DNA from 3 places in the Pseudomonas sp. GW821-FHT07F05 genome. Region 1 is predicted to be linked to each of the others. Evidence: predicted binding sites of a transcription regulator. Region 1 holds the regulator's gene; each other region holds the start of a gene.

Region 1 (4,157 bases):
CTTTGGCGGGCTCGGGCTTCTTGGTCGGTGCCGCTGCGGCCGGCGCTGCAGGTGCGCCGGCAGCCACGGCAGGTTCGAACTTGCCTTTGCCGTGCAACTGATCCAGCAGGTCTTCGAATTCGTTGTCGGTGATCTCGTCCGACGCAGCGGCTTTCGACGCAGCGGCGGGCGCAACCGGCGCGGCAGGTGCAGCGGCAGCAGGTGCCGCAGCGCCAGGAGCCGCAGCGCCGACGGCGTCCGGCGAGAACGAGCCTTTGCCGTGCAACTGATCCAGCAGCGACTCGAATTCGTCGTCAGTGATTTCGTCACTGGCCGGTGCGGCAGACGGCGTCACAGCCGCCGGCGGTTGCACCGCATCAACGGCGAACTGGCCTTTGCCATGCAACTGATCGAGGAGTGATTCGAATTCGGCGTCAGTGATTTCATCGCTGGCCGCCGTGCCAGCCGGTGCAGCGGAAGCCGCTGCTGCCGGCGCTGCTGCAACGGGTGCCGCGGCAACAGGCGCAGACGGAGCCGGTGCAGGAGCACCTGCCGCTTGCGCCTTGACGGCGTTGAGCGAATCCAGCAGCTGTTCGAATTCCAGATCGGTGATGTCTTCGGACGGCGCTTCAGCGACCGGCTCTTCAACCACCACCGGTGCCGCAGCGATTTCTTCTGCCGAGGCTGGCTCGGCCAGGCGAGCCAGCGCGGCCAGCAATTCAGGCGTGGCCGGGGTGACGGCAGAACGCTCGCGCACCTGACCGAACATGCTGTTTACGGTGTCGAGTGCTTCGAGCACCACGTCCATGAGCTCCGAGTCGACGCGACGCTCACCCTTGCGCAGGATGTCGAACACGTTCTCGGCGATGTGACAGCATTCAACCAGCTCGTTGAGCTGGAGGAAGCCGGCGCCCCCTTTTACAGTGTGAAAACCGCGAAAAATTGCATTGAGCAGGTCCGCATCGTCAGGCCGGCTTTCCAGCTCGACCAACTGCTCTGACAACAGCTCGAGAATCTCGCCGGCCTCTACCAGAAAATCCTGAAGGATTTCTTCATCGGCGCCGAAGCTCATTGGGGGGTGCTCCTAAAATTAACCGTCAAACCGATCCGGAGGCTGCACTGACGGCCTGCGCGCATTGCTTTCGTCGAAGCATTGGCGCGCGGGTCCAGCAGCCACTTTCACAGAAAACCTGAAGTCCGAGACAGAATGACCGAATCAGAATCCGAGGCTGGATAGCAGATCGTCAACATCATCCTGTCCGGATACAACGTCTTCACGTTTATCGGCATGAATCTGCGGACCTTCACCCTTGGAGTGAAGTTTTTCTTGTTCTTTTTGCTGACGGAACATTTCCTGGTCGTGCTCGATGCCCGCGAAGCGGTCCACCTGGCTCGCCATGAGCACCAGCTTGAGCAGATTGCGCTCGACTTCCGTGACCAGCGTGGTCACGCGCTTGATCACCTGACCGGTGAGGTCCTGGTAATCCTGGGCCAGCAGAATGTCGTTCAGGTGCGCAGAGACCTCGGTGGTCTCCTTCTCGCTGCGGGTCAGGAACACATCGACGCGGCGGGCCAGATCACGAAACTCTTCGGCGCTGATCTCGCGGCGCATGAAGCGTCCCCAATCGGCGCTCAACGACTTGGCGTCTTCAGTGAGCCCGTGCATCAACGGCGTGCTCAGTTCTACCAGATCCATGGTCCGGTTCGCCGCGTTTTCAGTCAGCCTGACGACGTACGACAGCCGCTCGGTGGCGTCGGTGATCTGGGAGACCTCCTCGGCCTGCGGCATGTTCGGGTCGATCTGGAAGTTGACGATCGCGCTGTGCAGCTCGCGCGTCAGTTTGCCGACTTCCTGATACAGGCCGCGGTCGCGGGTCTGGTTAAGCTCATGGATCAGTTGCACGGCATCGCCGAACTTGCCTTTTTCAAGGCTCGCGACCAGCTCTTGTGCGTGTTTCTTCAGGGTTGACTCAAAGTCACCCATTGTCGAATCTTTGGAATCCATAGCGCCCTCGCAGCGGACATCAGCTATTGACGCGCTCGAATATCTTTTCGATTTTTTCTTTGAGCACTTGCGCGGTGAACGGCTTCACCACGTAGCCGTTCACACCGGCCTGAGCGGCTTCGATGATCTGCTCGCGCTTGGCTTCGGCAGTGACCATCAGCACCGGCAGGCTGCGCAGACGCTCGTCGGCACGCACCTGACGCAACAGGTCGATGCCGGACATGCCCGGCATGTTCCAGTCAGTGACGAGGAAGTCAAAAGCGCCGCTTTGCAGCATCGGCAATGCGGTGAGTCCGTCATCTGCTTCGGCCGTGTTGGTGAACCCAAGGTCACGCAACAGGTTTTTTATGATCCGCCGCATCGTTGAGAAGTCATCAACGATGAGGATTTTCATGTTCTTGTCCAATTCGACCTCCAAGCAGTCTTTAACGCGTTCAGCACCTGAACGCGCGTTCAATCAATACCGGCTGTGCCGAACATCAAGAGGGGGTGGAATCGACCGGAACAAGCGCAGCGAAACCGGATCATCTACGACCCGGTTCGACCGACTCCTGCCGTGTCTCATTTGCTTCCCGCTCACGTCTTGCACAGCCGGTCTTACACGCAACACGCAGGCCTCGCGGCCTGCGCCTGATTCACGAACGTGCGCGCCACTCGCCAAGACGACCGCGCAACCGCGCCGCGCATTGACTGTGCAGCTGGCTGACCCGCGACTCGCTGACCCCCAGGACCTCACCGATTTCCTTGAGGTTCAGCTCTTCGTCGTAGTACAGCGACAACACCAGGCGTTCACGTTCGGGCAAGTTGGCAATGGCCTCGGCCAGCGCAGCCTGGAAGCGCTCGTCTTCCAGATCCCGCGACGGTTCGAGGGACTGGCTCGCGCCGTCCTCGTGCAGCCCTTCGTGTTCGCCGTCCTGCAACAGGTCGTCGAAACTGAACAGGCGGCTGCCCAGGGTATCGTTCAAAATCCCGTAGTAATCGTCGAGACTCATTTCAAGTTCGGCAGCAACCTCGTGATCTTTAGCGTCACGGCCGGTTTTTGCTTCGATTGCACGAATCGCGTCACTGACCATGCGCGTGTTGCGGTGGACCGAGCGCGGCGCCCAGTCCCCCTTGCGCACTTCGTCGAGCATCGCACCACGGATACGAATACCCGCGTACGTCTCGAAGCTGGCCCCTTTGGTGGAGTCGTATTTGGTCGAGACTTCGAGCAAGCCAATCATGCCCGCCTGGATCAAATCCTCGACCTGCACGCTGGCCGGCAGACGCGCCAGCAAGTGGTAGGCGATTCGTTTGACCAGCGGGGCATAACGCTCGATCAGCTCATACTGGGAGTCTTTGGACGATTTGCTGTACATGCGATAGCCACTTGCTGTCATGAGACGGGCCCTGCGCTGGTTTGATGCACGAGGCGTTCTACGAAAAATTCCAGGTGGCCGCGCGGGTTCGCCGGGAGCGGCCAGGTGTCGACTTTCTGCGCGATGGCCTTGAACGCCAGGGCACATTTGGAACGCGGAAACGCTTCGTACACGGCGCGCTGTTTCTGCACGGCCTTGCGTACGCATTCGTCGTACGGCACGGCGCCCACATACTGCAGGGCCACGTCGAGAAAACGGTCGGTGACTTTGGTCAGCTTGGCGAAGAGGTTGCGTCCTTCCTGCGGGCTCTGGGCCATGTTGGCCAGGACGCGGAAGCGGTTCATGCCGTAATCGCGGTTGAGCAGTTTGATCAGGGCATAGGCGTCGGTGATCGATGTGGGCTCGTCGCACACCACCAGCAGCACTTCCTGGGCCGCGCGGACGAAGCTCACCACCGACTCGCCGATGCCGGCGGCGGTATCGATGACCAGCACATCGAGATTGTCGCCAATGTCACTGAACGCCTGAATCAGCCCGGCATGCTGCGCCGGGGTCAGGTGGACCATGCTCTGGGTGCCCGATGCCGCCGGCACGATGCGTACACCGCCCGGGCCTTGCAGCAAGACATCGCGCAGCTCGCACCGCCCTTCGATGACATCAGCGAGGGTGCGTTTGGGGGTCAGACCCAACAATACGTCGACGTTGGCCAGACCCAGATCGGCGTCCAGCAGCATGACGCGACGTCCCAGCTCGGCCAGTGCCAGTGAAAGATTCACTGAAACGTTGGTCTTGCCTACGCCACCTTTGCCACCGGT
Region 2 (4,157 bases), 110 kb from region 1:
TGGTGGTCATTGCCGGTCAGGAATACGGCACGGGCTCCAGTCGCGACTGGGCGGCGAAAGGCACGAATCTGCTGGGCGTCAAGGCAGTCATCGCCGAGAGCTTCGAGCGCATTCACCGGTCCAATCTGGTCGGCATGGGTGTCCTGCCGCTGCAGTTCAAGGCAGGCGAAAGCCGCAAAACCCTGGGCCTGACCGGCAAGGAAGTGCTGAACATCACCGGGCTCACCGGCGCCACGCTGCAACCGGGCATGAGCCTGGCGGTGCAGATCACCCGGGAGGACGGGCAGCAGGAAAACATCAACGTGCTGTGCCGGATCGATACCCTGAATGAAGTGGAGTACTTCAAGGCGGGAGGGATTCTGCATTACGTGCTGCGGCAGTTGATTGCGTCCTGAACCTCATCCCGGCTGAAGCCGGTCTCGCTGTCAGTGGGACCGGCTTTAGCCGGGAAGGCGTCAGATGCCACAACGCAATATCAATGGTGCTCAAACCGGCCTCTTCCCGGCTGAAGCCGGTCCTACGGGCACATCGCGTGCTGTTAGTGGGACCGGCTTTAGCCGGGAAGGCGTTGTCTGCCTCTCCCAAAATCTTATGGTGTTCACACTGGCCTCTTCCCGGCTGAAGCCGGTCCTACGGGCACACCGCGCGCTTTTAGTGGGACCGGCTTTAGCCGGGAAGGCGTCGTCTGCCTCACCGCAAATTGCCAGCGTCTAACCCAAATCCCTTGTTATCAGAAACGCCCTACACGACCTTCGCCCTGCATCCACGAAACAATCGGACCCGCTCCCCGTTGATCCGACATACACACGCGTTTAATCAACGTTAAAATCGCCAGCCTATTCCGACACCCAAGGACGACTTCATGTCGGTGCAACGCTGGACTTCCCTCCTCCTGCTCTCTCTCGGCTACTGCCTGGCGCTGCTTTACGGCCAGCTCAGCGTTCCCGTGGTCATCACGTTCGGACTGCTGATCATGGCCGGCATCTGCGTCAGCCATTTCCAGCACCGCGCCGTGCGCCTCTTCGGCCACGCCCTGTTTATTGCCATGGCAGCGGGGCTGGCCAGTCACTGGCTGCCCGGTTTCCTCAGCGCAAGGGCGATTGCCGGCGTGCGCCTCAGCCCCGAGGCCGCGCCGTATTCGATGTACCTGAATCTCGACAAGCCCCTTATCGGCTTCTGGATCGCCATCGCCTGCCCCTGGGTGTTTATCGCATTCAGTCCCCGACGCTGGCTGGGCGTCACCAGCATCGCCTTGCCCGTCACCGCCGCAGCGTGTCTATCAACGGCGCTGCTGATGGGCCTCGTCGGCTGGTCGCCTAAGTGGCCCGAGCAAACGGGCATCTGGGCGCTGAACAACCTGCTATTGGTCGCGCTGACCGAGGAACTGCTCTTTCGCGGTTACCTGCAAGGCAGCCTGAAAAGATGGCTGCAACACTTGCCCTGCCACGACGCCCTGGCCATCGGGACAGCCTCGCTGCTGTTCGGTCTTGCGCACATCGGTGCTGGCTGGGAATGGGCGCTTCTGGCGGGCCTCGCAGGTGTGGGTTATGGCGTTGCCTATCGACTGGGCGGCCTGCCCGCTGCCGTGCTCACCCACTTCGGCCTGAACCTGCTGCATTTCAGCCTGTTCACCTATGCGATGTTCGATCGCTGAAGCGACCGCCCGCGACACCCAACCTATGACGCAGTTCACAAAAGCTTAATTTTTTTCGCTTCGGGCCGATAACTCTTCACAGCCTTCCTGGATCGAATAGCTCATGCGAAATAACCAGCCCATCACTCAACGCGAACGGACCTTCCCGGCGCAGCAACGGTTGATCTCCACCACCGATGCGCGCGGCGTCATCACCTATTGCAACGACGCCTTCATTGAAATCAGCGGTTTTTCCCAAGATGAATTGATCAAGTCGCCGCACAACACCGTGCGCCATCCGGACGTGCCGACGGCGGTATTCGAACACATGTGGGCCACCCTCAAGCAGGGCCAGCCGTGGATGGGGATCGTCAAGAACCGCTGCAAGAACGGCGACCACTATTGGGTCAACGCTTACGTCACGCCGGTCTTCGAGAACAAACAGGTTGTGGGCTTCGAGTCCGTGCGCATCAAGCCGACCGCTGAACAGGTGCGTCGGGCCGAAGCGCTCTACAAACGCCTGAACAGCGGCAAAAGTGCGGTGCCAAGTCGTGACAAGTGGCTGCCGCTGTTGCAGGACTGGCTGCCGTTCATCCTGGTGAGCCAGGTGAGCTTTTTGATTGGCGTGTGGCTGAATTCCCATTGGGGCTTCCTGCTCGCCGCCGCAGTGTCCGTACCGCTTGGCCTGCTGGGGTTGAGCTGGCAACAGCGTGGCCTCAAGCGCCTGCTGCGTCTGGCCGAGCAAACCACCTCCGACCCGTTGATCGCGCAGATGTACACCGACAGTCGCGGCGCACAGGCGCGGCTGGAGATGTCGATCCTCAGCCAGGAAGCGCGTCTCAAGACCTGCCTCACCCGCCTGCAGGACACCGCCGAACACCTCAACGACCAGGCCCGTCAGTCCGACACCCTCGCGCAGGCCAGCTCCACCGGCCTGGAACGTCAGCGCGTCGAAACCGAACAGGTCGCCACCGCTGTCAACCAGATGGCCGCGACCACCCAGGAAGTGGCCAATCACGTGCAGCGCACCGCTGACGCCACGCAACAGGCCAACGAACTGACCCGTCGCGGCCGCGAGATCGCCAGCGACACCCGCGAAGCCATCCAGCGTCTCTCGGCTTCGGTGGGCGAAACCGGCCTGACCGTGACTCAGCTCGCGAAAGACAGCGACGAGATCGGTGGCGTTGTCGATGTCATCAAAGGCATCGCCGACCAGACCAACCTGTTGGCCCTTAACGCCGCCATCGAAGCTGCCCGCGCGGGCGAAATGGGTCGCGGCTTTGCTGTCGTCGCCGATGAAGTCCGCCAACTGGCGCAACGCACCACCGAGTCGACCGGCCAGATCCACGCCCTCATCGCCCAGCTGCAACAGACGGCTACCAACGCGGTTCAGACCATGAACACAGGCCGGCGCCAGGCCGAAGAAGGCGTCGAGCAGGTCATGGAAGCCGACAGGGCGTTGGTAGGCATCAGCGACGCAGTGGCCAACATTACCGACATGACCACGCAGATCGCCGCCGCCACCGAAGAGCAAAGCTCGGTGGCAGAAGAGGTCAGCCGCAACATCAGCACCATCGCGCACCTGGCGGACCAGACCTCCGACGAAGCCCGTCGCTCTGCCACGCTCAGTGCCGAACTGACCCAAACTGCTCACACGCAATACTCCTTGGTGGAGCGCTTCAACCGCTGAGTGATTGGTGGGTTATGCGAAGGCCCCGGCAGATTGTCTGCCGGGGCCTTTTTGTTTGTGTTGGGGTTTAAGTAGGACATTTCTGAAAATCATTTGGGGAAGCTTTTTTTGGTTTGGAGCAGGGGTTTGGCTGTTGACAGGATTTGTCGACCTCTATTAGTTGATTATTGAAAGACGATAAATAGATACCACCACGGGTGGAGTATTTGTTGATCTGGATAATTAATTTAATGTGCACTCTTTCTGCGGATGGAAGTGGAGGGGTGTGCTTGATGGAGTTTTGTTATGACTGAAGCGATTTTGAAATACCCAATCCCTCTGCCTCCCCCAATTGTGCCTATGGCTCACCCTGAAGACGGTCTGCTCTACATCTCGGCGCTCGAGAACCCGCTCCCGGTTGAAGTGCAAGTGTGGGAAGCAGCCGAACCTGGATATTACTTTCAGTTGGTGCTGGATGATGTACCTCTCGGCGACATTCGAGTAATCACAACAGACGATCGGGCGGGAGATATGATTACGGTTTTCCTTGATGAAGCCTTGCTCGATCATGAGGGCACTTACGCGCTGGGCTACAAAACAACCAGCCCCAATACGCAAGTATCTGATTACTCCCCGACAATTAGATTAATAGTCGACCGTACCAAACCCGGCGCCACCCTCCTCGCTCCCCTCATCTTCCCCACCGCCACCTTCGGCGATCAACTCATTGGCCTCCTCCCTGGCTACGCCGGCATGGAACCGGGCGATGTCATCCAGACATTACTCAACGGCGTTGAAGGCCCGTCCCATCTGGTCGAGACGGATGAGCTCACCCTCCGGCCCGTCGAAATCGCT
Region 3 (4,157 bases), on a different contig from region 1:
TGTGGACAACCGGCCAGCACGCCCTGAAACGCGCCAGCCGGTCATCACAAACGATCAGAAATCGTCGTCTTTGTCGAAGCGTCGCGCTTCGCGCTGCAGCTGGTACACGAAACGCTCGACCTGACGCTGCACCAACCCACTCATGTTGTGGAAGCGCACACCGGCGAACGTGGTGTTGATCCTTTCTTCGAAGTGCAGATAGCGCAGTTCGACCGGCGTGGTCATGTTGCCGAAGGGCAGGGAGGCGATGAAGCGCTCATAGACCTGGCCCAGTTGCATGCGCTCGGAGATATCGCCCTCGAAGCGCAGCTTGCAGCCGGTGGCGGAGACATCCAGCAGTTTGCCGCGCAACGGAAATTTGAGCCGGTCGCCGCCAATCTCGACATCAATCAGCGATGCCAGCTTCAGGGCCGCGCGGAACGCGTTACGGCGCTGGTGATAGACGACTTCTTCAGGGAGAGGGCCGCGATAGCTGCGCGGCTCTTCGATCACGGTCAGCTGGGCTTTGCTTTCCCAGGCGATGCGCACACCGTCGTGAAAACCTTCGACCCGGAAGGGCTCACCGCTGGCAAGGAAACGCTCGCCATCTCGGGGGATCATCTCGTCGAAAATGACCTGGTTGGTGTCACGGTCGACGTCGATCACGTAGCTCTGAAAACGCTGGGTGCGTTCGTGAAACGTGATGATCAACGGGTCATGACTTTCCATCAGCAGCCGCAGATTGGCGGCGATTTCCAACGGGGTGGTCAGTACCTTCGGGGGCTGCGGAACATCGTCCGCGCTTGAGGCATTCACGGTCTATCCATCTCCAGGCAAATAACGGCAGCGTGCAGCGTGCGGCATATTGCCACCACGGTGCGCACCTTGATACAAGAACTTACGCCTGGCTGAGCGGACGCGGCCTGGCTTTGCCCGACGTCGAACCGCGACTGTCGTACAGCGTGGGCGTGTCGCCGCCGTTGAGAATCCTCAACTGCTGTGCCGTGGTGAGTTGCTGGAGCTGGATAAGGCTGCCGTTCTGTTCGTTGGCCGCCTGGCATTCACTCATCAGCGCGCTGAGTTCATCGCCTGCGGTCAACAAGGCTTCACCCACTGACGAATGTTTCGCCACTTCTTCGAGTCCCGCGCGATTGGCGGGCAGACCCAGGCTGGTCATCAGCTGGGTACGTCGGCGTCCATGCTGCTCGAGCACGATCACCAGCGCCTGTTTCTGCGCCAGGATGTGTTCCATCTCGACCATATTGCGCCCGTGAAGCGCCACTGACTCGGCCTTCAGGATGTCCAGCAGATGCCGGGTTGGCGCAATGTCGTCCGTGATCAGTTGAAGCAATGTAGTGTCTTGCATCGCATGCCCTGGTGTTTAAGCGTCCAGAAGCCCCTGCGCAGACCTGGGGCTAGCGCTGGGCTTCGAAGTTAAGCAGTTTGCTTGCAACACGATTGCTGTCGACCTTATAGCTGCCGTCGGCGACCGCCTGCTTCAACTCAGCCACACGGGCGCTGTTGACGACAGGCTGATCACGCAACGAATCACTGATCTTCTGCAACTGTTGAGCTTCGCTGCTCAAATGTACTGCCTCACCGCTACCGGGCACGCTCGAGGTGCCGCTGACCGCTGCCGTAGCTTCGGTTTTGCTGGCTTCCTTGGTGCTGGCAGTACGTGTTGTACCGCCAACGGTAGTGGAGCTGTTCAAACGATTGAAGTCGATGACCATGATTGAAAAACCTCTGGGTTCTAGGACGCTTGCCTTGGTTTCGGCCAGACCCGGAATAACTTTAGGGCCCGTGCGAAAACAGTCTCGAATGGACTTCGCACGGAGCACAGGGGTTCCGAGTGTAGGAAAAGCGCAAGCGCAGCGCCAGAGGTCTTACCTTCACATGTCAGTTACATAGCGACCTCGACTTGCCCGGGCGCAACGATATTGGCCTTGATCACCCGTTGGGAGTTGAGGTTCTTCACCCGTATTTGCTCGTTGAAACCGCCGTCGGACAAGGCTTCGCCCGGCATGCGCACGCTCATTGAACCGCTGCGCGCACTGATCACCACCTGGTCGCCCTTATGGACCATTTGCGGCTGATCGAGGTGGACGGGCGTCAGGATCTGGTCGATGACCGTTGGTCGGACAACTTTTTGCCCGACTGCCTGATCGACTGAATCCAGGAAGCCTTGCCCCAGCAGGCTGACGTCGCGTTCGCGCAGCGCCACATCGTTTTCACTCACGATTGCGTCGCGCTTCATGGGCCGCACGGCCGTGACGACATTGCGGTAAAGGTGTACCTGGGCCGGCACAAACACCGTCCACGGGGACGTGCCTTCGCAGCGAATCTTCACGGTGACGCGGCCGATGGGCTGGGCCGGGCTTTCCAGTGAGGCTGTCAAATCCTTGTCGCACAGCGGCATGCGCAGACGCGGGTCCAACTGCTTGACTTCGATTTCGTAGCGGCCGGCGGTTTGGTTGGTCGCCATGTAGTCTTCAACTGTGAATTCAAGAAAGCCCTGGGTCACGCCGATAAGTGTTTCAGGCAGGGTCATGTTGTCCGCGCGGCTCAGGCTGGCGGCACACAACAGACACAGCGCGACCAGCACGCAGAGAAAGCTGCGGGTTGCGGGTGCCGGGCGTCGGGATACTGTCGTTTGTGTGTTCATGATGAGTAAATAGCAAGGCCCGTGCCGCTTACCGTTCCGGTAGCGCAATTGGTCGTTTTGGGAGGTGTGGTGCATGGCTGGTGTGATGGATTCAGTAAACCAGCGCACTCAACTGGTCGGGCAGAACCGCCTTGAACTGTTGCTGTTCCGGTTGGACGGCAAGCAGTTGTATGGGATCAACGTGTTCAAGGTAAAAGAGGTGCTTCAGTGCCCGAAACTTACCCATATGCCCAAATCCAGTCCGATTGTGCGCGGTGTGGCAAATATTCGTGGCGGGACTATCCCGATCCTCGATCTGGCGTTGGCGACCGGTGGCAAGCCGCTGGCTGACATTACCAATTCATTCGTGATCATCACGGAGTACAACACCAAGATTCAGGGCTTCCTGGTGCATGCGGTGGAACGCATCGTCAACATGAACTGGGAAGACATTCATCCGCCACCCAAGGGCACCGGTCGCGACCACTACCTCACGGCAGTGACGCGTCTGGACAACCAGCTGGTGGAAATCATCGATGTCGAGAAGATCCTCGCCGAAGTGGCGCCGGTGTCCGAGAACATCTCGGTCGGCGTGGTCACGGCGGAGGTTCAGCACAAGGCGCTGTCGCTGCGCGTGCTGACGGTCGATGACTCCTCGGTGGCGCGCAAACAGGTGACGCGTTGCCTGCAAACCGTCGGCGTGGAAGTCACGGCGTTGAATGACGGTCGTCAGGCACTCGATTTCCTGCGCAAACTGGTGGATGAAGGCAAGAAGCCGGAAGAAGAATTCCTGATGATGATTTCCGACATTGAAATGCCGGAGATGGATGGCTATACCCTCACTGCGGAGATTCGCAGCGACCCGCGCATGCAGAAGTTGCACATCGTGTTGCATACGTCGTTGTCCGGCGTGTTCAACCAGGCGATGGTCAAGAAGGTCGGCGCGGATGATTTCCTGGCCAAGTTCCGGCCAGACGATCTGGCGGCGAGGGTGGTAGATCGTATCAAGGCGGCAGATATCAGCTGAGGAGGGGTTTTCCTCCTTGCTGTTCACATGATTTGAGAGGCGGCATGTCTACAGGTAATTTGGATTTTGATCAGTTCCGGGTATTCCTGGAAAAAGCCTGTGGCATTTTGCTGGGTGAAAATAAGCAGTACCTGGTTTCCAGCCGCCTCAACAAGTTGATGGAGCAGCAGTCCATCAAATCGTTGGGCGAGCTGATCCAGCGGATCCAGACTCAGCCGCGCAGTGGTTTGCGTGAGCAGGTGGTGGATGCGATGACCACCAACGAGACGTTGTGGTTTCGCGACACGTACCCCTTCGAGGTGATGAAGAACAAGGTCTTGCCCGAGGCGATCAAGGCCAGCCCTAACCAGCGTTTGCGCATCTGGTCGGCGGCGTGTTCGTCGGGTCAGGAACCGTATTCGCTGTCGATGACGATCGATGAGTTCGAGCGCAGTAACCCGGGGCAGTTGAAGTCGGGCGCGCAGATTGTGGCGACGGATTTGTCGGGTTTGATGTTGAACAATTGCA

What was found. Region 1 encodes FliA, which starts transcription of late flagellar genes. Its sites were predicted from a motif close to CTAAAGTTTNNNNNNNNNNNGCCGNTAA; they were not measured.
Region 2: a site for FliA is predicted at 1,699-1,726, ahead of AC07RO_RS11855 (methyl-accepting chemotaxis protein). Genes of this name have one in related genera too.
Region 3: a site for FliA is predicted at 1,750-1,777, ahead of flgM (flagellar biosynthesis anti-sigma factor FlgM). Genes of this name have one in related genera too.

Annotation. Positions count from the first base shown of each region.
Region 1 covers NZ_JBWKQL010000004.1:19,386-23,542, reverse strand. Annotated here, with positions in the region: gene AC07RO_RS11370 (chemotaxis protein CheA) at 1-1,051, opposite strand, end outside; gene AC07RO_RS11365 (protein phosphatase CheZ) at 1,196-1,984, opposite strand; gene AC07RO_RS11360 (chemotaxis response regulator CheY) at 2,004-2,378, opposite strand; gene fliA (RNA polymerase sigma factor FliA) at 2,620-3,363, opposite strand; gene fleN (flagellar synthesis regulator FleN) at 3,360-4,157, opposite strand, start outside.
Region 2 covers NZ_JBWKQL010000004.1:131,678-135,834, reverse strand. Annotated here, with positions in the region: gene acnA (aconitate hydratase AcnA) at 1-395, shown strand, start outside; gene AC07RO_RS11860 (CPBP family intramembrane glutamic endopeptidase) at 863-1,654, shown strand; gene AC07RO_RS11855 (methyl-accepting chemotaxis protein) at 1,758-3,323, shown strand; gene AC07RO_RS11850 (hypothetical protein) at 3,609-4,157, shown strand, end outside.
Region 3 covers NZ_JBWKQL010000017.1:569-4,725, reverse strand. Annotated here, with positions in the region: gene AC07RO_RS24365 (flagellar brake protein) at 55-795, opposite strand; gene AC07RO_RS24360 (flagella synthesis protein FlgN) at 878-1,345, opposite strand; gene flgM (flagellar biosynthesis anti-sigma factor FlgM) at 1,395-1,712, opposite strand; gene flgA (flagellar basal body P-ring formation chaperone FlgA) at 1,883-2,644, opposite strand; gene AC07RO_RS24345 (chemotaxis protein CheV) at 2,718-3,650, shown strand; gene cheR (protein-glutamate O-methyltransferase CheR) at 3,695-4,157, shown strand, end outside.